One region of the Bacillus sp. H1a genome, then DNA from elsewhere that is predicted to be linked to it. Evidence: riboswitches for the same ligand, from Rfam matches in the RefSeq annotation. Region 1 holds a riboswitch; the other holds the start of a gene.
What was found. Region 1 has a riboswitch for magnesium ahead of mgtA (magnesium-translocating P-type ATPase). Riboswitches for the same ligand answer to the same signal wherever they lie in the genome.
Positions count from the first base shown of each region.

Region 2: it holds a riboswitch for magnesium, as region 1 does, so the genes downstream of both, U860_RS0101820 (cation-transporting P-type ATPase) here and mgtA (magnesium-translocating P-type ATPase) in region 1, are expected to answer to the same signal.

Region 1 is NZ_AYMH01000045.1:57,757-74,125, forward strand. It holds gene U860_RS0121275 (tripeptidase T) at 1-94, shown strand, start outside; gene U860_RS33895 (hypothetical protein) at 142-348, opposite strand; gene U860_RS0121280 (DNA polymerase IV) at 491-1,729, shown strand; gene U860_RS0121290 (MgtC/SapB family protein) at 1,966-2,667, opposite strand; gene mgtA (magnesium-translocating P-type ATPase) at 2,744-5,449, opposite strand; M-box (ykoK) riboswitch at 5,783-5,948, opposite strand; gene U860_RS0121300 (DUF3932 family protein) at 6,147-6,398, opposite strand; gene rnz (ribonuclease Z) at 6,588-7,511, shown strand; partial or broken gene U860_RS0121310 (PTS sugar transporter subunit IIC) at 7,875-8,227, shown strand; gene sdaAB (L-serine ammonia-lyase, iron-sulfur-dependent subunit beta) at 8,269-8,928, shown strand; gene sdaAA (L-serine ammonia-lyase, iron-sulfur-dependent, subunit alpha) at 8,947-9,825, shown strand; gene proI (pyrroline-5-carboxylate reductase ProI) at 9,891-10,712, opposite strand; gene U860_RS0121330 (MBL fold metallo-hydrolase) at 10,880-11,833, shown strand; gene U860_RS0121335 (SDR family oxidoreductase) at 11,843-12,637, shown strand; gene U860_RS0121340 (YqzH family protein) at 12,668-12,853, opposite strand; gene argC (N-acetyl-gamma-glutamyl-phosphate reductase) at 13,078-14,115, shown strand; gene argJ (bifunctional glutamate N-acetyltransferase/amino-acid acetyltransferase ArgJ) at 14,126-15,349, shown strand; gene argB (acetylglutamate kinase) at 15,361-16,128, shown strand; gene U860_RS0121360 (acetylornithine transaminase) at 16,125-16,369, shown strand, end outside.
Region 2 is NZ_AYMH01000003.1:33,280-49,648, reverse strand. It holds gene U860_RS0101890 (xanthine phosphoribosyltransferase) at 1-365, shown strand, start outside; gene pbuX (xanthine permease PbuX) at 368-1,690, shown strand; gene U860_RS0101880 (DUF418 domain-containing protein) at 1,706-2,869, opposite strand; gene U860_RS0101870 (dynamin family protein) at 3,447-7,106, shown strand; gene U860_RS0101865 (DUF3931 domain-containing protein) at 7,110-7,364, opposite strand; gene U860_RS0101860 (GNAT family N-acetyltransferase) at 7,436-7,897, shown strand; gene U860_RS0101855 (DUF2533 family protein) at 7,926-8,198, shown strand; gene U860_RS0101850 (sulfurtransferase) at 8,201-9,034, shown strand; RNA gene ssrS (6S RNA) at 9,151-9,333, shown strand; RNA gene ssrS (6S RNA) at 9,355-9,538, shown strand; gene U860_RS0101845 (hypothetical protein) at 9,593-10,042, opposite strand; gene U860_RS0101840 (hypothetical protein) at 10,126-10,437, shown strand; gene U860_RS0101835 (glutathionylspermidine synthase family protein) at 10,441-11,676, shown strand; gene U860_RS0101830 (DUF350 domain-containing protein) at 11,673-12,059, shown strand; M-box (ykoK) riboswitch at 12,259-12,424, shown strand; gene U860_RS0101820 (cation-transporting P-type ATPase) at 12,773-13,498, shown strand; gene U860_RS0101815 (5'-3' exonuclease) at 13,633-14,499, shown strand; gene U860_RS31045 (FbpB family small basic protein) at 14,686-14,826, shown strand; gene U860_RS0101805 (acyltransferase) at 15,157-16,350, shown strand; gene U860_RS0101800 (Wzz/FepE/Etk N-terminal domain-containing protein) at 16,351-16,369, shown strand, end outside.

The DNA of each region.
Region 1 (16,369 bases):
AGAAATTCATACAACAAATGAAAAAATTCCTGTTGAAGAATTAGCGAAAACAGCAGAATTAGTTGTAGCTATTATTGAAGAAGTAGCGAAGTAATAAAGTAAAAAAGACGTGTGAACCAACTATGGTTTACAGGTCTTTTTTTATTTTGATTCAAGTGCTTTTACAAGGCGGATAAGCCAGTATAAGAAGATCCATGGCAATATATCAGTTGTTACAAAGCGTATGAAATGAGAGAAGATTCCTAAAACATGAATGTTGATGTTAAAAAGGGGAAGTAACAAATAATTAATTGCAAGGATTATAATAATGATAATAAATATATTATTGAGTTTATTGTGTTGTTTCATAACAATCCACTTCCTTTACAATAAAATCCATTTATTTCATAAAGTATAGCAAAAATAAAGATGAAAAAGAATAAGTAATTATTATATTGTACATGAATTTGGTATAATGAAGGAACGAATGTTCTTGGAGGAGGGTGGTATTATGCGAGAAATGTATCCGAAAAATGGTCGTGTTATTTTACATGTAGATATGAATTGTTTTTTCGCATCTGTTGAAATTGCCCATGATCCACCATTAAAAGGAAAGCCATTAGCGATTGCCGGGAATGAAAAAGAGAGAAAAGGGATTATCATAACATGTAGTTACGAAGCGAGAGATTATGGAATACGTACGACGATGCCCCTTTGGGAAGCAAAGCGATTATGTCCGCAACTAGTTGTAAGGCGTCCTAACTTTACATTATATCGCGAAGCCTCATTTCAAATGTTTCAAATCCTTTCCCGTTTTACAGAAAAGATACAACCAGTTTCTATAGATGAAGGGTATTTAGATATTACAGATTGCTATGTGCTAGGTTCGCCGCTTGAAATAGCAAAGATGATTCAACAAGCGTTATTAACAGAGTTACAGCTTCCGTGTAGCATTGGCATTGCTCCAAATCTTTTCTTAGCAAAGACTGCTTCTGATATGAAAAAGCCACTTGGTATTACAGTGCTTAGAAAACGTGATATCCCAGAAGTCATTTGGCCACGACCAGTTGAAGCGATGCATGGAATTGGAGAGAAAACAGCTGAAAAACTAAAAGATATTCATATAAATACAATTGGACAGTTAGCAAAAGGAGACGAGCATATCATCCGCGCTAAAATTGGAAAGCACGGTGTTGATTTACAAAAGCGTGCAAAAGGTATGGATGATAGGGATGTTGATCCGAATCAAATGGGACAACATAAAAGTGTTGGAAATTCGATGACTTTCTCAAAGGATATGGATGAAGAGAAAGAATTGCTTGATATGTTAGGGCGACTGTCGGGCTCGGTGAGTAATAGACTACAAAAGCGAACTCTTGTCAGCTATAATATCCAAATTATGATTAAATACCATGATAGGCGGACGGTAACACGAAGCAAACAATTGAAAAATGCAATTTGGGAAGAACGTGATATATTTCAAGCTGCATCACGTTTGTTGAAACAACATTGGGATGGTGATTCCATTCGTTTATTAGGTGTTACAGCTACTGAATTGGAGTGGAAGACAGATTCGGTCAAACAGTTAGATTTGTTTTCATTCGAAGAAGATGCGAAAGAAGAGCCGCTACTTGCTGTTATTGATCAGATTAATGATAAGTATGGAACACCTCTTTTACAGCGAGGTAGTCAATTATTGCGTAAGCAAGAGAAGTCGTTTCAGCAAAAACTAGAAAATAAATTTATGTAGAAGGTGCTATGAATATAAAACCTTCTTTTTTAGATGGAAAAGAGAATCCGGCCATGAGAAGAAGCGGTCAGAACCTTTTTCAGTCCCATGCCAAGTTAAAACAAAAAGATCGAACGAGTATGGATTACTTTAAGTTATTCCAAGCAGTTGCTAATAACTTGAAAATAAAAAATGGGTGTATGTAGAAGGTGTCATGAATATAAAACCTTCTTTTATATTCATGACACCTTTATGATTTAACTTGCTTCTAAATCTAGTGAAGTTTTCCAGCCAGCGGCAGTAACACCAGATTCTAAAAGCATTCTACTTACTATTTTTTCGATTAAGACAGCTGCATTTGTATTGCAATGTAATGTAGCTTGTATAGATACTTTTTGGTTAGAATCAACGTCTTCACTGTACAATTCTTTTAAACCGATACCTTCTGAACTTACCATGTGCATGAGAAGAAAACGAATATGTGCTTCATTTTCTTCTGAACAAGTAAGAGAAAGTAAGTAGTTTGTTTGCTCGGGTACATCTTCTTTTGATTTATTATTCATAAATAGAGCGATTGGGCGTAGTAGTATATTTGCTAGTAAGACGCCGGCTGCACCTAGCATAGCTGCAACGAGGAAGCCAGCGCCTGTAAGAGTACCTACAGCAGCTGCACACCATAAAGTTGCCGCTGTATTTAACCCTCTAATACTAAAACCGTCACGAATAATAACACCGCCTCCTAAAAAGCCAATACCACTCACAACTTGAGCAGCGATACGTGATGGGCTAGCTTCATGATCAAGCATGACGGATAATAAAACAAATATACAGGCACCAAGTGATACGAGAGCGTTTGTTCGTAGCCCAGCCATTCGATGTCTCCATTGTCTTTCCATTCCGATGCAAGCTCCTACAATAATTGCTATAAATAATCTTAATACGATGTCATACCATACCATAATGGTCACCTCCATACATTTAAGTACATGGTATATTTTTTAAGAATGAGTGAGAAATACCCACTCATTCTTATTTTTACAACCAGCTATGAAACTTTTTAATATAAAGTTTTTTCAGGAATTGTGTTAAGAAAGCATAACCTAATAATATTCCTATTAACCATGGGAAGTAGCTTAGTGGTAATGCTTGTAAACCAACTGCTGCACCAAGTGGTGAGAACGGAATGTAGATGCCAATTGCCATAATACAAGCAGTTAATAAAAGAACTGGTATTGATGCAGTACTTTGAATGAACGGAATCTTCTGTGTTCTGATCATGTGAACAATTAATGTTTGCGTTAGTAATCCAACGACAAACCAACCAGATTGGAATAGCGATTGTTCTCCAGGTGTATTTGCACCGAATACATTCCACATGACAACGTATGTGATAATATCGAATATAGAGCTAATTGGGCCGATACAAATAATGAAATTACGTAAGTTTGCAGTATCCCATTTTCTTGGTTTTTCTAAAAATTCTTTATCCATCTTATCCCATGGAATAGAAAGTTGAGAAAAATCGTAAAGTAGGTTTTGAATTAATAGATGAATTGCAAGCATCGGTAAAAATGGAATGAAAGCACTCGCCACTAATACACTAAATACATTTCCAAAATTAGAACTAGCTGTCATTTTTATATATTTTAAAATATTGCCGAACGTAGTGCGACCTTCTAAAATGCCTGCTTCTAATATAGTTAAACTTTTTTCAAGTAGGATAATATCGGAAGATTCTTTTGCAATATCAGTAGCAGTATCAACAGATATCCCAACGTCAGCATCACGTAGTGCAACGGCATCGTTAATACCATCCCCCATATAACCTACAGTATGACCATTCCCTTGTAATACGCGAATGATGCGAGATTTTTGCATTGGATTTAGTTTTGCGAACACTGTTGTTTCTTCTGCTAGTTTTGCTAATGCTTTATCTGGTAAAGAATCAATTTCGTAACCGAGGACAGGCTCCCCTATATTTAATCCAACTTCCTTGCAAACTTTTTTTGTAACAATTTCGTTATCGCCAGTTAAGATTTTTACTTGTACGCCGTGTTTATGCAATGCTTGAATTGCAGAAGCAGCAGATGGTTTTGGTGGATCTAAAAAGCCGATATATCCAGTAAGAATCATAGCGGATTCATCTTGTACTGCATAAGCTTTATAATCAGGTTTGTTATCTTTCTTGTATGCTACAGCGATGACACGCATTCCTTCACTATTTAAAGTTTCGCTAAGGTGTTTTACATTTTCTCTCACTTCTTCAGTAAGAGGGACAATTTGCCCATCCACTTCAGTGTAGTTGCAAATTGATAAGATTTCTTCTACGGCACCTTTACAAACCATTGTATGTTCACCTGAAATCTCTTTCACGATGACAGACATACGACGGCGAGCAAAATCAAATGGAATTTCATCTAGTTTTTGAAAAGCTGATGGATCAAATTTATGGTTTTCCTCTGTATGCTCAATGACAGCTTTATCTATTAAATTTTTCAATCCAGTTTGATAGAAGCTATTTAAATATGCAAATTGTAAGACGCGATTGCATTCATTTCCATTAGGATCTAAATGACGAACAAGGACAACTTTATCTTCTGTTAAAGTTCCTGTTTTATCTGTACAAAGGATGTTCATAGCACCTAAGTTTTGAATTGAGTTTAGCTGTTTTACAATTACTTTTTGTTTAGACATGTTCACGGCGCCTTTAGCTAAATTAGCAGTTACAATCATTGGTAACATTTCAGGTGTAAGACCAACTGCAACGGCAATAGCAAAGAAGAAAGCTTCTTGCCAATCTCCTTTTGTGAATCCATTAATGAGAAGGACAATAGGTGCCATAATAAGCATGAATGTGATTAAGAGCCAACTTACTTTGTTTACTCCTTTATCAAAGCTTGTTTCTGCCCGTTTTCCGATAACTTTTTTTGCTAAAGAGCCGAAATACGTATCCGTACTTGTTGAAACGACAACAGCTTTTGCGCTACCGCTAACAATATTTGTACCCATGAAGCAAAGGTTTTCCATATCGAGCGGATTGCAATTTTTTTTCATGTTTTTCGGTAATATATGTTTATTTTCCGTATGGTAGCAGTTTTCATATTTTTCTACAGGAAGTGCCTCGCCTGTTAAGGAAGACTGATTTACAAATAAATCTTTAGCCGATAAGATACGCACATCAGCTGGAACGATATCGCCAGCTGAAAGTGAAATGATATCACCAGGTACAAGTTCTTCAATTGGGATTTCCGTTGTATGGTTACGATTTAAATTCATTACGTTTTTTGTTTCGTGTATAAATCCATTTATTCTAGAGACGCTTGCAGTTGTTCGAACCATAGCTTTTAACTTATCTGCAGCTTTTTGAGAACGAAATTCTTGAAAAAAACGAATCGTTGCACTTAGTAGTACCATCACAGATACGACAATTGTTCCTTGTATGTCATCTGTGAAAAAAGAGAGTGCTCCAAGAGCTAACAAAACAAAAATAAATGGGTTTTTAAATGCCAGCAGAAATTGAATATACCATGGCAATGTTTTATTATGAGCAATTTCGTTCGGACCATATAAAGAAAGTCTACGAGACGCTTCTTGTTTAGAGAGTCCATCTTGTGTTGTTTCTAGAAGTTTTAACGCAGAGTTTACATCTTGCGTTGCAACTTCCACTAATAATTCGTTATTTGTTTTCATGCTATCTTGATCGTAAGCATGCTTCGTTTCTTGTCTTTGTAAATTTAACATTGGTAGTTCCTCCTTTTTCATGAAGGAGGAAACAATCTGTTACTCGACTATATTAAACAGGGAGGAACAGCTTCTTTCCTACCTACATGATGAAATATTAACGTAAAACATATGGGTATCTGGGCCGAATCATCACTTGCCACTGTTCCTCACCTCCGTACAATTAGTAGTTTCTGAATATGCTATGTTTGTTTCATAGTAAGGTGCATAAAGATATAAAAAAGGCCTTTACTCAAAACGAGTAAAGGCCTGAATTCGCAGTTAAAAAGAGTCAACAACAAAGACTGTTATTAAACATAGATAAAAACAGTTTTTGTGTATGACAAAACATACGCACCTCTCCCTCGTTGAGTTTTAGCACTGTATAGCATAGGTACTGAAACCAGCTACGTTAAGAAAGGCCTTCATTCCGACCTTTCCTGTTGACCCATTGGCGTCTCTCGACATTTTTGGGCAGCAGCGTTTCTCTATACAGGAGCCTCACCTAACAGAGACCATATTCAATTACAAGTTGAATATTAGCACTGTAAATTTGTAGTGTCAATATCTTTTTTGTCTCTTTTTTTTGAAAAATTAAATAGATTTATGATGGCTATATAGTAGGAAATAAGAGGTGTTTTTTTGGAAATAAGGTGGGGAATAAATACTTTAATGGATATAAATAAAAAGCACTGATTACAGTGCTTTTTATTATAGATTATGAGATTGTAGGATTTTCAAAAATAACAATTTCTGAGCTGTTTGTTGTTGCAATGCGTTGTGCGTAATATGTTAAAGCTGAAGAAATATATGTTGGTAACGTCTCATTTGTATGTGATGTTGTATATTCATGAATTAATTCTTTTAAAGTCGTCCATTCTAGTTGTGCTGGGTGATCAGAAACGAAAGAACTTACCCAGCGATCAAATGAAGATGAAAAATCAGTTTGTAAACGAAATACTTCTTTCATAATAAAACGCTCCCTTTATATGTGATATAGTTATATTACTACAAAACACGAACGATTGTTAAGTTTTTTATTTCCAATGTTCGTGTTATATAGTTGTCTAGATGATTGGTTATGTAAATTCAATTTGCCATTTGAAATAACATTCCGTAAGATGAAGAGTAGATTATATAAAGAGCTGGAGGAAAGAAAGTGGAATTTGTATTTTTAGGAACTGGTGCAGGTGTTCCTTCAAAAGGAAGGAACGTTTCAGCAATCGCCTTACAATTGTTAGAAGAACGAGGGCAAACGTGGCTATTTGACTGTGGTGAAGCGACTCAGCATCAAATTTTACATACATCTGTGCGCCCACGACGCATTGAAAAAATTTTTATTACGCATTTACATGGAGATCATATTTTTGGCTTGCCGGGTTTATTAGGGAGCCGTTCTTTCCAAGGAGGAACAACGCCGTTAACTGTGTATGGACCGAAAGGAATTAAACAATTTATTGAAGTAGCGTTATCGGTAAGTACGACACATGTAAAATATCCACTTGAAATCGTTGAGATTACAGAAGAAGGCATTGTGTTTGACGATAATGAATTCTATGTAGAAACAAAAAGGTTATCACATGGAATTGAATGTTTCGGATATCGTATTGTAGAAAAAGATATACAGGGAGCTCTTTTAGTGGATAAGCTGCTGGAAATTGGCGTGAAACCTGGTCCGATTTTTAAACGCTTAAAAGATGGTGAAGTAGTTGAATTAGAGAACGGCACTGTACTAAGTGGAAAAGATTTTATCGGTCCACCTCAAAAAGGGAGAGTTATTACAATTTTAGGCGATACACGATATTGCGAAGCGAGTAAAGAGCTTGCGCAAGATGCTGATGTACTTGTTCATGAAGCAACTTTTGCAGCGGAAGATGAGCAACAGGCGCATGATTATTTCCATTCCACAACAAAGCAAGCTGCGAGTATCGCACTTAAGGCAAATGTGAAGCGATTAATATTGACTCATATTAGTTCGCGTTATCAAGGAGATACATATAAGGGATTATTGAAAGAGGCACGAGAGTTATTTTCTAATACAGAAATAGCGATGGATTTAAAATCATTCCCAGTAGAGAAGTAATATTTTCGTAAAAAAATGGTAACGTACGTTTGCCATTTTTTTATTTATGATAATTTTTTTTTACTCAAACTGTTATCATTTCATGTTTATATGGGATAATACAGAGTTTTGTAATGGTTTGAATATATAGGATGAGAATACATAATACCGATTATTTAGACAAACTGTTATATAAGCACGCTTATATACAACTAATACAAACAAGGGAAATAGATTTTTGTTCAGAAATTTTAAAATTCAATAAAAGTAAGCGTTTTATAAAAAACAAGCTATAATGAGGGCACATTATAATTTATCGTAAGTTACAGCGTGCGTTTTAGCCATTTTTCGTAACAAACGAAATTGACTAAAAAGGGAGAGGGCATCAAGGAGATTATTAAGGGAACGATATTACTATTATTTGTACTAAGTCTTTTTTCACTCTTTAGTTTTAAAGCGCCAAATGGTATGAAAGCAATGGAGCTTTAGCAAATGCGGCCGTTGCAAGTTTCTTAGTTGAAGCTTTTCAATTATACGTTGGTGGAGATTTGATTGGTATACCATTCTTAAAAGAGGTTGGACAATCAGCAGGTAGTCTGGGCGGAGTAGCCAGTGCGACTTTAGTTGCATTAGCAATGGGTGTATCACCTGTTTATGCTATGCTTGTAGGGGCTTCTGTGTTAAAATTTGGTTTGCTACTAGGCTTTATTGCTGGTTATCTCATATCATTTTTAATAGTAGAAAATAATCTTTTCATAGAGTTTTAGGGGGAGTTATGATGAAGTATCGCTCAGTGTTTGATATTATTGGTCCGGTTATGATTGGTCCATCAAGTTCACATACAGCAGGTGCTGCAAGAATGGGGCAAGTTGCTCGTCAGCTGTTTCGTCATGAGCCAGAGAGAGTTAGCATTTCATTATATGGTTCATTTGCAAAAACATACCGTGGTCACGGTACGGATGTAGCGTTAATCGGTGGAATACTAGGATTTGAAACAGATGATTTACGTATTCCAAGTGCGTTAGACATTGCAAAAGAACGCGGAATTGAAGTGGAATTCATTGAAGAAGATGCAAATGCTCCACATCCTAATACAGCGAAAATTCGTCTGTATAAAGGAGAAGAGGAAATCGAAGTTGTTGCTTGCTCAATCGGTGGCGGTAAGATCGAAGTTGTAGAATTAAACGGATTCGATCTTCAATTATCAGGAACGAGTCCAGCACTGCTTATTGTAAATAATGATCGTTTTGGTGCTATTGCAGCTGTAGCTTCAATCCTTGCAAAACATGAGATTAACATTAGTACAATGAGTGTTTCTCGTAAAGAAAAAGGAAGAAGAGCGCTTATGGTCATTGAAACAGATGAATTATTAGCAGATGAAGTGATTGAAGAAATAAATGGGCAACAAAATATTTGTCAAGTAACTATTATGGATTAATTGCAGGGGGGACACACCATGTTTCGGAACGCAGCGGAACTAGTGGCGCAAGCTAAAGAACAAAATGTAAAAATCGCAGAAATTATGATTCAGTGTGAAATGGAAACAAGAAGTATATCACGTGAAGAAGTAATTGCCGGAATGGAAAAGAACTTAGTCGTGATGGAACAAGCAGTAGAACGCGGTATTCGTGGTGTAAAATCACCGACTGGTTTAACTGGCGGGGATGCTGTGAAAGTTCAAGCGTATATGCAGAGTGGAAAAGGCTTATCCGGGGATACAATTTTGGACGCAGTGAGTAAAGCTGTTGCGACAAATGAAGTAAATGCGGCGATGGGAATCATTTGTGCAACACCAACAGCAGGATCAGCTGGAACAGTGCCAGGCGTACTGTTTGCACTTAAAGAAAAATTACAGCCTACACGTGAAGAAATGATTGAATTTTTATTTACAGCAGGAGCTTTCGGTATGGTTGTTGCGAATAATGCTTGTATTTCTGGTGCGGCAGGAGGTTGCCAAGCTGAAGTAGGTTCAGCGAGTGGAATGGCAGCCGCAGCCGCAGTTGAGATGGCTGGTGGAACACCAGATCAAGCAGCTACAGCGATGGCGATTTCTTTAAAGAACATGCTTGGTTTAGTATGTGATCCTGTTGCAGGGCTTGTAGAAGTACCTTGTGTAAAACGGAATGCAGCAGGTGCTTCAAATGCCATGATTTCAGCTGATTTATCATTAGCTGGTGTAACTAGCACAATTCCATGTGACGAAGTAATTGAGGCGATGTTTAGAATCGGACAAACGATGCCAGTAGCACTTCGTGAAACAGCTGAAGGTGGACTTGCAGCAACACCGACAGGTCGTCGTCTGCAAGAAGAGATCTTTGGGAAGAGTAATAATTAAGAATAATTATGAGAAAACGGAGCTCAAATAAAGTTGAGCTCCGTTTTCTATTTTTCGTTTGTGATTTATTCTAATGTTTTTCCGAGATCACGTGATCGTTTCGTCGCTTGTGTAATACATGAAACTAGTGCTTGTTGAAAATTATGTTCCCGTAATACTTCTATTCCTGCTTCGGTAGTTCCGCCAGGAGAAGTAATTTCTTTTCGCAAAATAGAAGGGTGTTTTTCGCTTGCTTTTAGCATTTCAGCAGCACCAATCATCGTTTGAAGAATAAGTGATTTTGCAACATCTTCTTTCAGACCAATTTTTTTTGCAGCTTCTTCCATTGCTTCCACTACGTAATAAATATAAGCTGGTCCGCTTCCGGATAATGCAGTGACAGCATGCATATCTTCTTCCTCTACAACAGAGACGAGGCCAATCGTCTCAAATAAAGCTGTTGCAGTGTGAATATGTTCTTCCGTTGCATGTTCTGAAGGTGAGATGGCGGTAGCGGATTTTAAAATAGCCGCAGATGTATTTGGCATTGCACGAATAATCGGAATGTCTTTTTGAAGTAGGTTTCTAATTGAATGGGTAGAAACACCTGCCAATAACGAGATAATAAGCAGGTTGTTATTTATATGTTCTTTAAGAGGGATAATCGCTTCTGCGACATCTTTTGGCTTCATAGCTAGAAAAAGAATATTTGCATCAGTAAGTAATTCTTTTTTGTTATGTGTACCTTTAGTCCCGTATTTTTTATGTAACTCCTGTAATCGTGTCTCGTTAGAACGATTACTTACAGTAATATGTTCCCCTTTGACAACATTTGCGTCTAATAAACCACCAATAATTGCTTCAGCAATAGAGCCTGCACCGAGAAAGGAAATATTTTGAATAGACATGATGTTCCTCCTTTAAATTTGGTTAGAAATGCTTATAAATGTACATACATTCGTTTTTTTGGGGGGAAACACCTCTTTTTATCTGAAAATAATGACAAATTTGTGGAGAAGTTGTAAACTGAAGAGGTATTCATTTTTGAACCGGAAAGAAACAGGGGGGGCTAAGCATGACGGCGATTCATCGAATGGAGATTCCTGTTCCATTTGCAGTTGAGACAGTGAATGTGTTTTTAGTTGAGGGAGAAACATTAACGTTAATTGATACAGGGACAAATACAGAAGAGGCAAAGAAGGCACTAGAAAGTCATTTAGATGTATTAGGATATAAGATAGAAGATATTGAAACGGTAGTGATTACGCATCACCATGCGGATCATTGTGGACTTTTAAATACATTTTCTGAAAAAGTAAATATTATCGGACATCCTTGGAATGAACCGTGGATTACGCAAAATGCCGAATTTTTAAAGCGGTATCATGAATTTTTTAAAGAGACAGCCTTACAGTTCGGTGTTCCAGCAGCATTTTTGAATGATGAGGCACTATTGACGACGAAGACACTTAAATATTCTTGTAATAGATCGTTAACACACACTGTGAGAGAAGGAGATCGTATAGAGTCGTTACCTGGATTTACAGTGATTGAAACGCCAGGTCATGCTTCTACTCATATTTCATTATATAGAGAATCTGATGGAATATTAATTGGTGGGGATGCTCTCATTAGTCATATTTCTTCTAATCCAATATTAGAGCCACCATATGAAGGGCAAACAGAAAGAGCACGTCCATTATTGCAGTACAATCAAACATTAAAACGTTTAAGTGAAATGAATATTTCACGCATTTTATCAGGACATGGGGAAGATGTTCTGAATGTGAAACAACTTATTGAAACGAGGTTACAAAAGCAAGAAACACGTGCGTTTAAAGTGCTTGATTTATTAAAAGAAAAGCCAATGACAGCATTTGAAGTATGTGTAAAATTATTTCCGGTATTATATAAAGAACAATTGCCACTTACTATCTCAGAAACTGTTGGACAATTAGACTTTTTAGCATATAATCAACAAGTGATGATTGATGAATCTTCGCAACAATTGATTTATTATGCAAAGTAGGTGACAGCAATGACGGGACGTTTACAAGAAAAAGTAATCGTCATTACAGGTGCTTCTAGTGGAATTGGAGAGCAAGTCGCAATGCAGGTTGCGGAGCAAGGAGCGACGCCAGTATTAATGGCTCGAACAGAAGAGAAACTACAAGCATTAGCAGAGAAAATTAAAGCAACTTATAATACGCCTTGCTATTACTATGTATTAGATGTAAGTGAAGAAATGAAAGTACAATCAGTTTTTTCAAAGGTATTACAAGAAGTAGGACGTATTGATATATTGGTAAACAATGCGGGATTTGGTATTTTTAAAACATTTGAAGATGCGTCAATGGATGAAGTAAAGGATATGTTTCAAGTAAATGTATTTGGATTAGTAGCTTGTACGAAAGCAGTATTACCTTATATGGTAACAAGGAACGAAGGACAAATTATTAATATTGCTTCATTGGCTGGAAAAATTGCAACTCCGAAGTCGAGTGCTTATGCAGCAACAAAACACGCTGTATTAGGATTTACGAATAGTTTACGTATGGAGTTATCTAACACAAATGTGTATGTAACAGCAATTAACCCGGGACCGATAGATACGAACTTTTTTGAAATAGCCGATCAATCAGGTACATATGTGAAAAATATGGGACGTTACATGTTAAAACCAACATATGTAGCAGAACAAATCGTAAAGACGATGCAAACGAAAAAACGTGAAGTAAACTTGCCGAAGTGGATGGGAATTGGGCCGAAGCTCTATGTATTATTCCCGGGGTTATTTGAACGTGTTGCAGGTAAATCATTAAGTAAAAAATAGGAGATTTCCATATGGAAATCTCCTATTTTTTTATTTTCCGGTCACATAATCGTAAACGATATCTTCAACCGCCTCGTACACATCAATTTCAGTATTTGAATGAATTATCGTTTGAATATGTTTAATTAACATGTCCTGATCCTCTTTTGAAACAGGATTACATTGATATTGCCGAAAACTTTTTGTAATCATTTTCTCAATTAATTTTTCATTCATGTTTTTCCCCGCCCATATGTATACATGTATTGTTTTATTGTACTTGAAGTGAAATAAAAATACTACCATACATAATTTTTGTATAAAAATTCACCTACGTATATTATTTTTCTAGTAAAATTAAGTTTTTAAAGTTTTTAAAATTAATAAATATTTAATTGACTCTATAAATATACAATATTATAATCATACTTAATTTAAAGAATCGATTTAAGGAGGAGCATATGAAAGTCGCAATTATTGGAGCAACTGGATATGGAGGTATTGAATTAATTAGGTTATTAGAGCAACACCCCTACTTCTCAATAGCATCTCTCCACTCCTTTTCGCAAGTTGGTGAATGTATAGCGAATGCATATCCGCATTTGCGAAGTGTTCTCGTTCATAAGTTGCAAGAAATTGATGTGGATGAAATAAGGAAGGTAGCGGAGATTGTATTTTTAGCAACGCCCGCGGGAGTATCTGTGGAGCTGACACCAAAATTATTAGAAGTAGGTTTAAAAGTAATTGATTTATCGGGTGACTTTCGTATGGTAGATCCTTCGCTATATGAAATGTGGTATAAGCAGCCAGCTGCAAAGGGAGAAATTCTCAGAAAAGCAGTGTATGGATTAAGCGAATGGAAAAGGGAAGAGGTTAGGTGCGCTGAATTAATTGCAAATCCGGGATGTTTTGCAACAGCGACATTGCTAGCGGTAGCGCCGTTAATGCAAAACGGGATAGTTGAAGAAGATTCAATTATTATAGATGCAAAGTCAGGAGTATCAGGAGCGGGAAAAACACCAACAACAATGACTCACTTTCCAGAACTATACGATAATTTTCACATTTATAAAGTAAATAAGCATCAGCACGTTCCTGAGATTGAGCAAATGCTTATAGAATGGAATGGTGAAGCGAAGCCAATTACATTTAGTACACATTTAATACCGATATCACGAGGGATTATGGTTACACTCTATGCAAAAGTAAAACAAAAAATCAAAATGCAGCAACTTCAAAAGTTGTATGAAGAAACGTATCATAATTCAGCTTTCGTTCGAATTCGTTCTCAAGGAGAATTCCCAAGTCCGAAAGAAGTAAGAGGCTCAAATTATTGTGATATTGGATTAGCTTACGATGAAAGAACAGGAAGAATTACAGTAGTTTCTGTTATAGATAATATGATGAAAGGTGCAGCTGGGCAAGCGATTCAAAATGCAAATATATTAGCGGGATTGGAAGAGGCAACGGGTTTACAGTATATACCGCTTTATCCATAAGGGGGAAATTATGATTAAAGCATCGTTCATTAATAAATTAGAAAATGGTTCAATTGTCACTCCGAAAGGCTTTTCGGCAATTGGTACTGCGAATGGTTTGAAAAAGGAGAAAAAGGATATAGGTGCAATCATTTGTGAAGTACCAGCATCGTGTGCCGCTGTTTATACAACAAATCAAATGCAAGCAGCGCCGTTGCAAGTAACGAAAGATAGTATAGCGGCGGAAGGGAAATTACAAGTAATCGTCGTTAATAGTGGAAATGCAAATGCTTGTACGGGAATGAAAGGATTGCAAGATGCTTACGAGATGCGAACATTAGGAGCTGAACACTTTGGAGTAAAAACGAATTACGTCGCGGTCGCTTCAACAGGTGTAATTGGAGTACCTTTACCGATGGATATAATTCGAGAGGGAATTGAATCACTTGTACCAACAAAGGAAGTAAGTGGAGCTCATTCTTTTTGTGAAGCGATTTTAACGACGGATCTTATGACGAAAGAATCTTGCTATGAGATGATAATTGACGGAAAAGAAGTAACAATTGCTGGGGTCGCAAAAGGTTCTGGGATGGTTCATCCCAATATGGCAACGATGCTTAGTTTTATTACAACAGACGCCAATATAGAGCATGACGTATTACAAACAGCACTATCACAAATTACAAATCATACATTTAATCAAATTACGGTGGACGGAGATACTTCTACGAATGATATGGTCATCGTTATGGCAAGTGGATTATCAGAAACGAAGCCAATAAGTATGGAACATAAAGAGTGGGAAACTTTCGTAGTTGCTTTACAAAAGGTATGTGAAGATTTAGCAAAAAAAATTGCGCAAGATGGTGAAGGAGCTACGAAGTTAATAGAAGTAAATGTGCTAGGGGCTCGAACAAGCGAAGAAGCAAAGAAAATCGCAAAGCAAATTGTCGGTTCGAGTCTTGTGAAAACAGCAATATACGGTGAAGACCCAAATTGGGGGCGAATAATTAGTAGTATTGGCCAAAGTGAAGTAGCTATTAATCCAAATACAATTGATATCACCCTTCAATCTATCAATGTGTTAAAAAATAGTGAACCTCAAATGTTTTCTGCAGAGGGAATGAAAAAGAAATTACAAGAACATGAAATTATTATTGATGTGTATTTACATTTAGGAGAAGAAACGGGATCAGCTTGGGGCTGTGATTTAAGTTATGACTATGTGAAAATAAACGCTTGTTATCGTACATAAGGAGAGAGAAGATGAGTGATTATATTGTAGTTAAATGTGGCGGTAGCATGTTGGATCAATTAAATCATGTGTTTTTTGATTGTATAAAGAAATTGCAACAGAAGTATAAGGTGGTTATTGTCCATGGCGGTGGCCCAGAAATTGATGCCAAATTAAAAGATTGTAATATCAAAGTAGAAAAAAGAGATGGATTACGAGTAACACCAAAAGAAGTTATGGATGTTGTTCAAATGGTGCTATGCGGTAGTACAAATAAAAGGTTTGTAATGAATTTACAAAAGCATAATTTACTAGCCGTAGGGCTTTCAGGGTGCGACGGTAATTTACTTCAAGTTCAACCTGCCAGCGAAGGGATAGGATATGTGGGAGAAGTAAGTTATGTAGAAACAGCCTTATTAAAAGGATTAATAAATATGAATTATATTCCTGTTATTGCTCCAATCGGGATAAATGGTAATGAGGTTTATAACATAAATGCTGATACTGCTGCCGCTGGAATTGCATTTGCGATTGAGGCAAAAGAACTCATTTTCATTACAGATGTAGACGGGATATTGTATGAAGGGAAATTAGTAAAGAAAACAGATGAATCTGAAATTCTTACTTTTATAGAACAAGGTGTTATTACAGGCGGGATGATTCCGAAAGTACAGGCGGCACTTACATCATTAAAAATGGGAGTGCAAAAGGTTAGTATCGTGAATGGTACAAAGGATTTTACTGAGGTCACAGGAGAGTGTATCGGAACGACGGTAACGAAAGGTGTGAGTATCGTATGACGAGTCATCTTTTTCAAACGTATGGAAGAAGAGACGTTGAGTTTATAAAGGGGAATGGAACGAAAGTTATTGATAAAAATGGTAAGCAATATTTAGATTTCACTTCCGGTATTGGAGTGTGTAACTTAGGACATTGCCATCCTACTGTTGTAAAGGGGATAGAAGAGCAGCTTAGGGACATATGGCATATATCTAACCTATTTACGCACTCCTTACAAGAAGAAGTCGCGTCATTATTAAC
Region 2 (16,369 bases), on a different contig from region 1:
TTTTTGCAAGAAAGCGTAAATCGTTAACGTTACAAGATAATATGTATGTTGCGAAAGTATACTCATTTACAAAACAAGAAACGAACGAAATTTCATTATCTCGAAATCATATCGATGAAAATGATCGCGTGTTAATCATTGATGACTTTTTAGCAAACGGTCAGGCTGCTTTAGGTTTGATGAGCTTAGTAGAGCAAGCTGGGGCAAGTATTGCGGGAATTGGAATTGTTATTGAAAAAGCATTTCAAGATGGAGGAAAGAAACTGCGTGAACAGGGTGTTCGTGTTGAATCACTAGCAGAAATTGCATCACTTGATAACGGCACAGTTACATTTGTACAGCAAGAAACTGCGGAGGTGAACTAACAATGAAGCAGCACCCATTTAAAATCGCATCGCTTGGTATTCAGCACATGCTTGCCATGTATGCTGGCGCAATTATTGTTCCGCTTATTGTCGGCGGGGGACTTGGTTTAAATCAACAAGAATTAACGTATTTAGTATCAATTGATTTATTAATGTGCGGCGTTGCAACGATTTTACAAGCACTATCAAATCGCTTTTTCGGTATCGGCCTTCCGGTTGTACTTGGTTGTACGTTTACAGCTGTTGGACCGATGATTGCAATTGGTAAACAATACGGTGTGTCCTCTATATATGGAGCAATTATTGCTGCGGGATTATTTGTTGTTATTTTTGCGAAATTATTTGGGAAGCTTGTAAAACTCTTTCCTCCTGTTGTAACAGGATCTGTCGTTACAGTCATTGGGGTTACACTTGTTCCAGCAGCTATTAATGATATGGCTGGAGGAGTAGGAAGTAAAGATTTTGGAAGTCTTGAAAATTTAGCACTAGCATTTGGGGTGTTATTATTTATCATCATTATGTATCGTTTCTTTGACGGATTTATCCGTTCAATCTCTATATTACTGGGTCTTTTGTTCGGTACAATCGTTGCAGCATTTATGGGGAAAGTAAGCTTGCAAGCGGTTGGAGAAGCGGATTGGTTCCACGGTATTCAGCCATTTTACTTCGGTACACCAACGTTTGAATTAACACCAATTATTACGATGATTCTCGTTGCTTGCGTAGGGATTGTGGAAGCAACAGGTGTATATTTTGCATTATCTGATATTTGCAATAAAAAGATTGGTGAAAAAGAATTAACAAAAGGTTATCGTGCAGAAGGATTAGCAATGATATTAGGCGGTATTTTCAACGCTTTTCCGTATACAACATACTCTCAAAACGTAGGTCTTGTTCAATTAACTGGAGTAAGAAATCGCGTTATTATTTATACTTGTGGTGGTATGTTAATCGCTCTTGGATTTATTCCTAAAATCGCAGCAATTACAACAATTATTCCGAAATCAGTACTTGGCGGTGCGATGTTAGCAATGTTCGGCATGGTAATGGCTTATGGCATTAAAATGTTAAGTAGTGTTGATTTTGGAAAACAAGAAAATTTATTAATTGTTGCATGTTCTGTCGGAATCGGGCTTGGTGTTACAGTTGTTCCAACGCTATTCTCGCAGCTGCCTGAAAGCATTCGTATTTTAACGGATAACGGAATTGTACTAGGAAGTGCATCAGCAGTTCTATTAAATATCGTATTTAATATGGTGCCGCAGCGCAAAGTGAAAGTAAAAGAAGAGCCAGTCCCGATGCAAAGTGCGGTAAGAGAAGCATAAAAAAGCAAGGTCTCATTATGAGACCTTGCTTTTCTTTTTAAGTGGCATCATCTTTCCGTACGTACCTAAGCGCCATATATATTCAAGTGGCCCGTATTGGTAACGAGAAAGCCAACAATGGCTAACAAAGATTTGTAATGTGTAGAACCCGATGCAAAATAGTGGTCCAACCCATAATGGGGCAGGATAATAATTTTTCAAAATTAAGCCGAATACAATTAACGTAATAATTGTATGTGAAATATAGTTTGTTAATGCCATTCGTCCGACATATTGGAACGGGCGTAATATCTTTTGCCATCTTTCTTTTTGTAACAAACGCATCAGTGTGAAAATGTAGAAGATAAATAATGTTTTTCCGCTAAACATTGTAAAGGCTTGCATATAAAATGGTTCATAAGATGATTTTGATAAGAAGTAACGGACCATGAAGAACCACATTGGTAATGTCAAAATGAACATAATGATTTGCCACTTTTTAAGTTTTGGATCTAACTCTTTCGTGCGGCGGAAAATATCTTTTTTGCCAGCGTATAAACCAAGTAAAAATAGCCCAACTGTTTCTGGGAGCATGAATACATTTAGTCCAATTCCTTCAGAATAAAATGCATGGAAACGATTTTGTATTTGTGACATCCAATCTTCAAGTGGCATGATCGGTAAGGAAAATCCTAACTCTGCCTTTGGTACTAAGGCAACCACTATACTAGCGATTAGCATGAAAAATTGAAAAACACTTAGTAAAACTAAAGCCCATATTAAAATAGTACGAGGCTCTCTCTTATAAAATAAGAATAAGAAAAATCCAGCGATGGCATAACTATGTAGGATGTCTCCGTCCCATAAAAGAACGTAATGCAAGAAACCAAATAGTAATAAAATGAGCAGGCGGCGAACAAATAAAGTTTTCGGACGATCTGTTTTCGCCTCAGCACGATTCATAAAGATATAGAAACCTAATCCGAATAAAAATGAAAAAATAGTATAAAACTTCGTTTGAATAAACATGTCATAAAATAAGCGAATATAGCTGTCTAGTCCCTCGTAAACGCCTGAAATTTCTCGAGAGTCAACACCAGCGATAACTGGCCAGTTAACAAGAAAAATACCAAGTACAGCTATGCCTCTAATAATATCGATGGAGTGTATCCTATCGCCTTGTGAAAGATTTTGTGTCATTATTTTCCTCCTTGATAAGTAATTCCCTTTTATTATACAAAATGTAAGATAGCGGAGCTAGGGGAGATTTCCAATTTTTAAAACTGTTAAGATGTGTATTATGAGATATAATAAGAGTGCACAACAAGTTTTAAACTTCTTTAAAACAGGCAGTAAAGCTCCTTTTCCCGAAGGAGCTTTCTTTTTTAGAAAATTGTTGATAATGATTCTCTTTAATGATAAAATATATTCAAAAGTGATAATCATTATCAAAAAAAGGTTGGTGTGTTAATATGGTATATGCACTTGTTGCAGGAACGGTTGCTATATATATTGGTGTTACAAAGTATGTATTAAATGGAGTAGGAACAACAAAATGAACGATATGACATAAAATCCCTTTCATTTGTAAAAAGAATGAAAGGGATTTTTTATTTTTGATGAGAATATGCTGAAAATTTAGTATGATAATAAAGTGAAACTTTAATCAGTGAGGAGGTTCATCTCCTGCTGATTTATAGCCCGCATCAATTGGGTTTTTACTGCCCATAAATAGTGGGATAAGGTATATACATCTTGGATAAAGGGGAACAAGGGGATGACAAACATAGTACAGACAAACGGTATGAAAAAACTTGTTTGTTTTTATGAAGAGTGGCAAAAACACGGCGATACGGAAAATAGTTTGAAATTGTTTGAGGTGATTCAAAAATATAAACAAGAACAGCTTATGATAGCTTTCTGTGGTCATTTTTCTGCGGGAAAATCGACAATGATGAATCACCTATATAAAGCGCAATTATTACCGACAAGCCCGATTCCAACGAGTGCTAACGTCGTTAAAATTGAAAGAGGATCTGATCGCGTTGTTGTAACGATTAAGTCTGGAGAACAGTATGAATATGACGGTGCATATTCAGCAGAAGAATTAAAACAAATTTGTAAAGATGGTGATGAAGTAATTGGTGTTCATATTTATCGAAATGATGCGCCAATTCCTGATGGGGTTATGCTAGTTGATACACCAGGAATTGATTCTACGGATGATGCCCACCAATTAGCAACAGAATCAACTTTGCATCTTGCAGACGTTATTTTTTACATGATGGATTATAATCATGTCCAATCAGAAGTGAACTTACAGTTTGTTAAAGAATTGAAACAACGTAATAAAACGGTTTATCTCGTTGTAAACCAAATAGATAAACATAAAGAAAATGAACTATCATTTGAAGATTATAGAGATAGTGTAAAACAATCCTTTTCTAACTGGGATATTGAAGTGGATGGTATTTTTTATACATCATTGCGAATGATGAATCATCCATACAATGAGATTCAAAGTTTAGAGACATTAATCTCTTCTATTATGAAAGAAAAAGAGCAGTATGTAAGAAAGGGAATGGAGCGAGAAACAGAACATTTACTGCAAGAACATTGCTCGTTCATTCTTTCTGAAAATGAAAAACATCTCATGAAATATGAAGAAGAGTTAACATCACCACTGTCACTTTCAGAGATAGTTGAAAGAAAGGAAGAGTTAACTGAAAATAAACATCGCGCGGCTAGTAAAGAATCTGATGTGAGAAATGAATTTATAAAAGGTTTACAAGCTATATTAGATAACGCGTATTTAATGCCATTTGAAATGAGAGAGCTGGCGAATGAGTATTTAGAAACGAAATTAACGAAGTTTAAAGTTGGTTTGTTATTTGCAAAAGGAAAGACGGAGCAAGAAAAACAGAGACGTGTAGATGCTTTTTATTCTGCTTTGCAAAAGACTGTTGAAACGCAACTTGATTTTCATGTGAAAGAATTTATTGTAGCCTTCTTAAAAGAAGAAGGGTTATTTACAGAGGAAATCGTGAAAGACATATATGCTTTAGAAATTGCTTTCGGACCAGAAGTGTTGGCTGAAACAATTAAACAAGGGGCTGGGTTTACAGGCGATTACTTACTTCTTTATACTGCTGATGTTGCAAATGAGTTGAAGAAAAGATACTTTATGAAATCTCAGCAAATTTTTGAAAAAAGTACGGGTGCACTGCAGAAGAAAGTGAAGATAGAGATTGCTCGTATTGAAGAAGAAATTGAAAAATACACGATGTTACAAACGGCGAAAGAAACGAAATTACAATACATTAAGACGTATGAGAAATATGAGGGCTATTTACAAGATGTTTGGTATGAACGTGTTTCTACACCAGATGGATTGCGAATAGACGAAATATTACAAAGTGAAAAACAAATCGTTAGTGAGAAATTCACACTACAAGAGCAAGAAAACGTAAATGATAACGTAACGGTTAGTGGGGAAGAGATTAAAGGAACGGCAACATTAAATATCCAGCGCATACTAGAAAAAGTGAAGAAGGCTGAAACAATATTAGATCCATTGCCGACACTTAAACATTTACAGCAAGAAGTAGTTAGTAAAAGACAGCGCGTGGAAACGAAGCAATTTACAGTAGCGTTATTTGGAGCTTTTAGTGCAGGGAAATCATCATTTGCCAATGCGTTACTTGGTGAAAAGGTACTTCCAGTATCACCAAATCCAACGACAGCAACAATTAATCAAATTTTGCCGGTTACAAAAGAAAAGCCGCATGGAACGGTAATTGTTCAGTTTAAGTCCGAGCAAGCGCTATTAGAAGATATGAAAGCTGTTTATAAAATGTTTCATTATGAAATTGCTACGCTAGAAGAAGCGTTAATGCAAATTGATAAAATTATGAAATACCCTTCACCAAGCGGGAAGCAAAAAGCAACATTTAGCTTTTTACGAGCGGTACAAAAAGGATATGAGGCAGTTGCTACTCATTTAGGGGAACAAGTACAAGTCACGTTAGAAGAGTTCTCTGATTATGTAGCTAATGAAGAAAAATCATGTTTTGTTGAGTATATGGAGCTTTATTACGATTGTGCTTTAACAAGGCAAGGAGTAGCTCTTGTAGATACACCAGGAGCTGATTCTATTAACGCCCGCCATACGGATGTTGCATTCCAGTATATTAAAAATGCGGATGCTATTTTATTTGTAACATACTATAATCATGTTTTCTCTCGTGCAGATCGTGAGTTTTTAATCCAGCTTGGTCGTGTAAAGGATACGTTTGCACTTGATAAAATGTTCTTCCTAATTAATGCAGCCGATTTAGCACAATCTGAAGAAGAACTTGAAATGGTGAAAGGTTATATTGCGGATCAGCTTTTACAATACGGTATTAGAAATCCACGTTTATTTGCAATTTCAAGTTTATGTGCGCTTGAAGAAAAACAAGGGAAAAGTATTGAAAAAGAAAAGTATGGTATTTTACAAAACTCTGGGATTGCTAAGTTTGAAGAATCATTTACGTCCTTTATGATGAGGGATTTAATGCTTGTGTCTGTGCATGCTTTATACGGAGCATTGCAAGGTGCAAATCAGCTTCTTGTAAATATGATAAATGGCGCGAAGCAGGGAAATGATGAGAAGGAGAAGCAAACAAAAAAATATGAAGCAGAGCGTGATCAGCTACTTCATATTATTTCATCATATAGTGTACTTGCTGAAGAGCAAGCAATGCAAAATGAAGTGAAAGAATTGCTTTATTACGTGCAACAACGTCTATTTTTACGTTATAACGATGTGTTTACTGAATTTATTAATCCGGCGTCGCTTCGAACAGATGGGAATGTAAAAGCGCAGTTGCAACAGTGTGTAATGGAATTAGTTTCATTTATTCAACATGATTTATTACAAGAAATGCGTGCGACATCATTACGTCTTGAAAAATGGATAGATGAAGCGATGAAGCGTGCAAGGGATGAAATTGTTGTGAACTGCAAAGTAGAAAATGAATCGATTTCTATGAGTGGAACAGTGGATTATGAATATAAAGTTATTACACATAAAGAGCCGTTTCCTTCAATAGAAATTAAAGATTTCAAAAAGGCATTAGCGCATTTTAAAAATGAGAAAAGCTTTTTTGAAAAAAATGATAAAGCTTTTATGCAAGAAGACGCTAAAGGAGTGCTAGAACCTTTCGTATCAAACTATGTAGCTGATGAAGAAGGATTATTCGTTCATCATTATAAGCAAGAGTGGGATGCAAAATGGAACTTATTCCAAGAAGTGATGCAGCAAGATATTGAGAATTATTATGAAAGTATATTATTCGCTTTAGCTGAAACAATTGACGTAACACTATATGAACAAAGTAAAGAGCAACTACAAAAGCAGTTAGTAGAAATTGAAAAAGAAATTTATATTATATAGTCGTTATGAAAAAAAGATTCGTTCAATTTTCTTTTGTAGTACAGTATCTAGAGATTTTACGAACCCTGCAAATTCATCAGTAGAAATCATATGGGTAAGAACTAATCGTCTGCCGTCTGGTGTTTCACCGCATAAGACGAATGAAGAAAATTCATATGTTTTGTTTTCTACTACTAATTTTGGATAGGAATATGTGTCGCTCTTCTTTTTCTTTCCATCAATGGAGATGACGTTGCATTTTTTCTCATTGTTGTCCATGGTGAATCCCTCCTTTCTATTACTTATGGTAGACAAGGAGGGATTAGAACAATAGGGAAGGGAGAATTTTTATGTCTGTTGTAATAGAGCGTATTTCGAAAGAAGCTATACCGAAATCTTTATTGCTCCTTGCTGATCCAAGTGAACGTCAAATTGATGCATATGTGCAAAGAGGACTTATGTATGTAGCTAAACAAGAGGAAAGAGTTATCGGTGTATATGTGCTTTTGGAAACAAGACCAAAGACAATGGAACTTATGAATATTGCGATTGTAGAACATATGCAAGGAAAAGGTATTGGTAAGAAGTTATTGTTGCATGCAATAGAAACTGCTAAAGAATATAATATGTACAAGCTTGAAGTTGGTACAGGTAATTCTAGCGTTTCACAACTTGCGTTATATCAAAAATGTGGATTTCGGATTTTTTCTATTGATTTTGATTACTTTTCGAAGCATTATGAAGAAGAGATTATTGAAAATGGAATTGTATGTCGTGATATGATTCGGCTTGCAATGGAATTAAACAAATAAGTATAAATTATTTAGGGGGAAAGAGAAGATGGAAGTACATAAAGCAATTACAGCACATTCTCGTAAACAAAATGAAATTGTAAAAATATTTTTGCAATTAGATGCGCAACGTGAAGCAGCAATAGAGGCTGCAATCGCACTTGCATCAAATGGAAAACATTTCTCAGTTGATGCAATAAATATGGTAACAAAGCAAATTAATGACCTTGCAAAACGCGGCGTTGCACCGCAGCGTAAACTTGTTACAGCAGATATGGTTATGGAGTATGTAGATCGCACGCAAGAGAAAGAAGGGCGTTAAGGATGATTGTTACAGTCGAATGGTTGCGTGAGCATTTAGAAGATGAACATGTCCGTATAGTCGATTGTCGTTTTGATTTAGCGAATCCAAATTGGGGTAAAGAGAAGTATGAGGAAGAACATATTCCACATGCATTATATTTTGATTTAAATTTAGATTTATCAAGTCCTGTAATTGAGCATGGTGGTCGTCATCCATTACCAAATGTAGAGCAGTTTGCAGACAAGCTTTCACAAGCTGGGATTGATGAACATACAACAGTGATTGCGTATGATAGTCAAGCTGGTGCAATGGCTTCTCGTTTATGGTGGTTATTAAACTATGTAGGACATGAGAAAGTATATATACTAGATGGCGGGTTTCCTGCTTGGAAAGAGAATGGATTACATACAACAACGGAAATTCCTGTTGTTGCACGAAAAACCTTCAAAGCAAACATACAAGATAATATGCTTGTAACGATGGAAACGGTCAGAGAAAATATTCATGCAGGTGCAGATATTACGTTAATTGATTCTAGAGAGCCAAAACGTTATGCTGGTGTAGAAGAACTCGTTGATTCGAAGGCAGGGCATATTCCGACAGCAGTAAATTATTTTTGGAAAGATGGAATTCTAGAATCAGGACAATTTAAAAATGAGGTTGAGCAACAAGAACGTTTCAAAAATCTTTCGAAAGATAAGGAAACAATTGTATATTGTGGCTCTGGTGTTACAGCATGTCCGAACATAGTTGCATTAAAATTAGCTGGTTTTCAAAATGTTAAATTGTATGCAGGTAGCTGGAGTGATTGGATTTCTTATCCAGAAAATCAAATTGCAAAAGAAGAAGATTAACCACTTGCATGCAAAAATAATTTGTATTAAAATAAGGTCACAAGCAAGAGATTGCTTGAAAAATATTATATTTTACACATTGGAAACAATGTGATAATATAACGACAAGTAAATAATACATCCTGCGGTGTACGTAACTTATTTATGTCTAAAACCGATGTTAGTTATACGGAAGCTCAATATTTAGCGACCATTATCAAGCCTTCCTTGTGGAGGAAGATATACGGTAACTGTGAGGGCATCCACCTGCGAGTAGCGGGTTTTTGGACATTTACGAGGGACGGCACGTGCGGGGGTCTTATTTCAACTAACATTATATAAAATTCCTACGGTGTACGTAGCTTGTGTATGTCTTAAACCAATAAGTATAATACGGAAGTTCAATATTTAAATGTAGATAGCAGGCCATCTTTTTAAGAAGGAAGCTACAAACATTTGTGAGAACATCCACCTGTGAGAGCAGGTTTATGGACATCTATAGATAACGGCATATGTGGGGCTATATAAAAACCTTACGTTTTATACGTAAGGTTTTTTTGTTGAATAAATATGTACATATTATCTCGATTCACCTGTGAAATTTCCATAATAAATATAGCACTTGCGGTCTTCATCAATTTCTCTTGAATCTAGGGTGAATTCCATATGTCTTCCATCTCTTTGGATATATATAATATCTGAATGGAGAGACGGTAAGATCTCTTCATAATTCCATATTTCTTTACTTTCTATTATAATGGAACTCGTTTTCTGTAGTTCTCTAATTTCAAAACCTATGTGGGAGTATGTAGGATCTGAAGGGTCGTTAGAAAAAACTTCTTTTTGAATATATATAACTCCCGTTCCGTCTGGATCTACTGAAGTGGCAGTAACAACGTACGTATTCTCATCTTTTATAAAATATTCACAAGTCATGCGTGCGACGATTTCAGAAATAGAAATGTTTGTATAGTTCCATAAAGCAGGATACCCGTTAGTTTCATCATTGAGTCGATATTCTAATCGCATTTTATCCCTCTTCTTCCTTTTTCTTCTACTTTATCATGGCTTCTTATATAATAGAAATATAATTTAAAAAGGGGAGTGCAAGGGTGACAAAAACGAAATGGCTTGTAGGTAGTGTCTTGACGTCATTAATGACGGGGACTCTATTTGGTTGTGCGCAAGATATTCCGCCCGAACCGAATGATAATAGTTGTTCTGATTGGGATTGGGATGATGAACTTGGTGTTTGGCAGTGTGATGACAGTAGTTCAGGGTATCGTGGGCATTACTTTTATGGTGGTAAATACTATCAAAATAAATCCACTTTCAAAAATTCATCAGAGTTTAAATCTTATCAATCTTCGGCAGAATTTAAAGGTGGTATTGGAAGCGGTTCAAAGGGTGGATTTGGAGGATAAAAGATGTCGCAATACATAAAGAAACGAAAAGGGTTTTATTCAAATTATCCGCATTTTTGGTCGGATTTATATGAGTGTGAGTATAGTTTGTTTCATGTTTTTCCGATAACAGAACAAACTATGAAACAACTACAATTAGCAACTGAACGAATGGGGGAAATATTTTTTAAGACCGCTAGACTTCTACGGAATTTATCCAATGAACAGCTTCTTGAACTTGGTTTTCCATCGGCAAGCTTGCCTTTTATTAGAATGAAGGGTAGGTATCCTGAAGCTGTTATTTCACGATTTGATTTTGCCTTAACAGAAGATAATCGTATTAAAATGCTTGAGTTTAATAGTGATACGCCAACTTTTATTGTGGAATGCTTTCAAATGAATGGGAAAGTTTGCGAACAACTAGACTATGATGATCCGAATACAAATCAAGAGCGTTTACTTTCTTCTGGTATTACAAAAGCCGTAATGGAAGCTGCAAAAGGAATAAAAAATCCAAATGTCGTTTTTACAGCTCATCATGAACATATAGAAGATTGGAATACGACTATGTATTTGAGTCAACTATGTCATGTTGAAAATAAAGTGATGTCAATGTCAGAGCTTAGAATTACAGGTGATGCTTTAGTGGACGGAGATGGAATGCCAATTGATGTTCTGTATCGCCAAACGTATCCAATTGAAGATTTGATTGAGGATCAAGATCCTGAGACAGGGGATTTAGTAGGAGTAGAACTTTTACAACTTGTAAAGGAAGAGAAGCTTTTTATTATAAATCCTGTATCAGCTTTTTTACTTCAGCCTAAATCCATTCAATGTCTTATTTGGGGATTAGCAGAAGAAGGTGCTTTTTATACAAGAGAGGAACAACAGTGGATTACGGAATATATGCTACCTACATATTTAGAACCAAATTTGTTTTTAGGGAAAGATTCTTTCGTTCAAAAGCCATCGTTCGGTAGGGAGGGTGACACGATTACTATTCGTGATAAGGATACAAACATTATGATTCGAAATGTACATCAAACGTATAAATCGTCACTTCCTATATTTCAAAAATATATAGATCTTCCAGTTGTATTTTTGGAAACTGAAAAAGGAATTGAAAAATTATCGTATGTGTTTGGGTCATTTTTAATTGCTGGAAAAGCGAGTAGTATCGGTATACGTGCCGGGGAAAAAATTACGGGGAATGAATCGTATTATTTACCGGTAGGTATTAAGAAGGAGGAAAATAAATGATTAATTTTTTACTATACTTAGCAGTATCACTTGTACTTTTATGTATCGGTCTTTTCCTTATGGAAGTGACAACGAAAGTGAAGGAATTTAAGTTAATGGCTCAAGGGAATAAAGCGGTAAGCTACGTACTTGGAGGAAGATTACTTGGTCTTGCTATCGTTTTATATTCAACGGCTGCTAATTCTATTTCACTTCTTGATATGGTGTCATGGGGAGCAGTTGGGATTTTAGCACAAATTGTTGTCTATTATTTAGCGGAATGGCTTACACCACGTTTCAATATTAGTAAGAGTCTGGAAGAAGATAATCAGGCAGTCGGTCTTTTCCTTATGTTTTTATCACTTTCAATTGGAATTGTAATTGCTGGCTGTGTAACATATTAAAAGCCTTACGTTTTAAACGTAAGGTTTTTATTGTTCGCTAATTCTTGAAAAATATGTTCGATTAATTTAAATAGTCGAAGGATGAATGTGATGTATATTACCGTACTACATTAGAATTAGTTGTTGTAATAAGGAAAAGTTTCCATACAAAGTGTTGACATCTATTTTAAATAAGAGTAACATTTTCTATGTAATTAAAATAAGTCTCTGTTAGGTGAGGCTCCTGTATAGAGAAATGCTACTGCCCAAAAATGTCGAGAGACGCCAATGGGTCAACAGGAATGATCGAATTAAGGTTTTTCTTAACGTAGCTGGTAATATACCTATGCTATACAGTGCTAAAGCTCGACGAGGGAGAGGTCCATAGATTTCTAATTATATTAGGAATCGTTTATTTGTGCATGTAATGACCTTTGCTCTCTTATGAGTGGGGTCTTTTTTGTTACCAAGCTATGAGTAATTTCATAGTATAGATTATAACTATAAAATACACGAGGAGGTGAGGAACATGTCAAATTCTGACTCGGTTCCGTTACCCATATACTTCAAAGCAAAATTATATGATGTAGGCAGGAAACGACTTGTTCCTCCCTCTATATTTATCATAATGTAGCGTTTATTCGAGTAGTTAAGCGCTAGACACTTTCACGATAAAGTGGATAAATCGAGAAACAAAGCGTTTCTTCCTATGTTATAAAGGAGGAGACGATAATATGTTATATGCAAATAAAACTGTGGGTAACACGTCATATAAACCAAGTGAAAAACCAATGAAAGAACAAATAATGCTCCAAAAAAATAAAGATTTATTAATTGAAATTGCAACAAGAGATGTAAAATCTGTATTTGCGTATTTTAAAACAACAAGAGACGGCCTACCTGTGAAAGAAGCACAGAAACGTATTCAAGTATACGGTCGAAATGAATTAATTTCAAAAAGAGCGCTTCTTGCAGAAGTGATGATAAAGCTAAGTGGAATGATTCCAGGTCTTTCAAAAAAAAATGTGAATGATGAATCACAATGTGAAACAGTTACTGTTTCTAGAGTAGCAGGCTGTAACGTAACAGGGCTAAACAATGAATTGAAAATGATGAAGCTACCAGTACAAGAGCTTGTACCTGGAGATATGATTTTTCTTTCCGAAGGTGATACAGTACCGGCAGATGTACGTATTATTTATGCAAATGATTTATTAGTAAATGAATCTGTGCTGACAGGAAACGATGCGAGTATTGAGAAATTTGAAAGTTGCTATCATATTGAACGTAAACGATTTATTCCATTAAAACGGATGAAAGACTATAATCCACTGGAGCTTGAAAATGTTTGTTTCAAAGGTACGTATATTGTTGGTGGCAATGCAAAGGCTGTCGTTGTTTCAACAGGTAAAAATACGTATTCAGGAATACTTCATACTTGTTGTGGTAGAACGTCTTAAGGTGTTAATGATGCTAAATATACAAAAACAATGTATAATAGACAAAGTTGAACAAAAACGTAGAATGGTAATCTATTTATATAACCTTACGTGATAACGTGAGGTTATTATTTTTTGTTAGTAGGAGAGGAATTATGAAAAAAGTATTGTTAGTTGATGGTATGGCACTATTATTTCGTGCTTTTTACGCAACAAGTGTCTATGGACAATTTATGAAACGACAAGATGGTACCCCGACGAATGGGATTCATGGTTATATGAAGCATTTATTAACAGCAACACAAGCAATCAAACCAACGCACATTGTAACGTGCTGGGATATGGGAAGTACGACATTTAGAACGGAATCGTTCTCGAATTATAAAGCGAATCGTGCAGCACCGCCAGAGGAATTAATTCCGCAATTTGATTTAGTGCAAGAAATGACTGCGAAATTATCTATGCCTGTCATCGGTATGAAAGGTTACGAAGCGGATGATTGTATCGGTACGCTTGCAAAACAATATTGCAATGAAGCGGAAGTTTATATTTTGACAGGTGATACAGATTTACTTCAACTTGTTGATACGAATGTTACAGTTATGCTTCTTCGTAAAGGAATTGGAAATTACGAGTATTACACACCAGAGAAAATCATGGAAGAGAAAGGTGTAGAACCTTGGCAAATTGTTCATGCGAAAGCTTTCATGGGAGATACAAGTGATAATTATCCGGGTGTAAAAGGTATTGGTGAAAAAACAGCGTATAAGCTTATTCAAGAACACGGAACAGTATCAGCTGTACTAGAAAATATAGCATCATTAACAAAAGCGCAGCGCACAAAAATTGAAAGTGATTTGGAGAACTTAAATATCTCTTTACAATTAGCGCAAATTCATTGTGAAGTTCCAATTACATGCTCGTTAGAAGAAGGATTACACACAATGGATGAAGAAAAGCTACGATTCGTTTGCAACGAAATGAATTGGGGAAGACCTGAAATATTAATTAATATGCTTTAAAGAGTATAGAAGGGTAGATCAAATATATTTTTGATCTACCTTTCTTTTTTGTTCACAAAGTTGTCAGAAAATAAACTCGGTTTTCATATGAAGTTCAAATAGATTTCACAACAATCAATTATTATAAGAACACACAGATAATTCCTTATCTTTTATATAAACCATCCCCCAAGGAGGAAAATGAAAATGCGAAAAAAAGTGAGAAAATCCTTTAAACAATTATTAATAGAAAATAAACAATCCCTACTAACTAATAAAGAAAATATGAGAGAGATTGAAGAACGAATTGAGAAACGCCATGTAGCATATAGTGGTGCTAATAATTAAATAAAATAAAGAAAGGTAGCCTTTAAAGGCTATCTTTTTTTATTTTATATTCAAAAAAATCTATTCTCCTTATAAATTTAATAAATATGCAAGGTATATTTATAGTTTTTTTCTATCAATATTTTTCATTTTTCGAGATTAAAATTGGCATATACCAATTTTTGGGATTGTATATCCAAAATATTACAAGAAATGTTACAATACACTCAAATTTATACTATAAAATCATTTTAATATGAAAAATTGGAATGAAAAGAAAGGAGAGGAATATGAATAAAGATGTCGCATTGAAATGATTATTATCATTTCATTAGGAGTTGATGTAAAACGATGGAGAGGCATGAAGAACTGGATTCTATAAGAGGAATTTCTTCGTTGGTAGTAATGATTGGTCATCATTTGATGATTTTCTCAGCATTTCAAAATTACAGTTATGAAGATAATAAACCACTTGTTGTATATCTATTAAAAGAAACACCTGCACGTCTTATTTTTAGTAGTGGTAACGAATCTGTTATTATCTTTTTTGTTTTGAGTGGATTTGTTTTGTATGGATCCATTCAAAATAACTATAGTAGTTATGCTTCATACCTTTTAAAACGTATATGCAGAATATACATTCCATATCTTGTGGCAATAAGTATAGCTATTATATGCCAGGCTACAATTAGTGAATATGGTATTTCTTATTTAAGTGTATGGTTTAATCGTTCATGGACGATTGAAAGTTCTTTAAGCCTAATAGCACAACATGTTTTCTTGGTTGGGAAATATAATACAGATACATATAACAGCGTGATTTGGTCACTTGTACATGAAATGCGAATATCTATAATTTTTCCGTTAGTTTTGATGGTTTGTTTACGAAACACAGTAAGATATTCATTACTATCATTGTTTAGTTTTAGTATATGTTCTGTCGTGATATTATTCTTATTTCGCTCGAGTTTAACATTAACAAGCTATGCATTAACGCTGCATTACACAGTGCTGTTTTTACTAGGAGCACTAGTAGCGAAGTATAAAAATAATTTAATAGTTTTTTATAGTAATTGTACTAAAAACACGAAAATTGCATGGTTTTTATTTGCGATTTTACTTTTTATGTATGAAGGGCTTATTGGAGGAATTAAAGTGCTCAATAATTTTATATTTCGAGACTACGTAGTAGCGATAAGTGCATGTCTATTTGTCATATTAAGCTTGTCAATATCAACTTTGTCGTCCTTGCTGCATAATAAATACTTGTTATATTTGGGGAAGATTTCTTACAGTCTTTATTTATACCACATCATATCTTTATTTTCTCTTATATACGTGCTCCATGAAATATTACCGTTACCTATTGTTTTAATTATGTCGCTTATTATGTCGTTTATACTTGCAACGATTTCGTATGTATTTGTAGAAAAATTTGCATTCAAAGTCGGAAAGTATGTAACAAAGCGAACGGATATAGAGAAGAAAGAGTTAAATGTAGAAAATGACTTACAGGACATTATTCAGACAAAGGCGGTGAAATAATTGAAGCAAGAAATGAGTA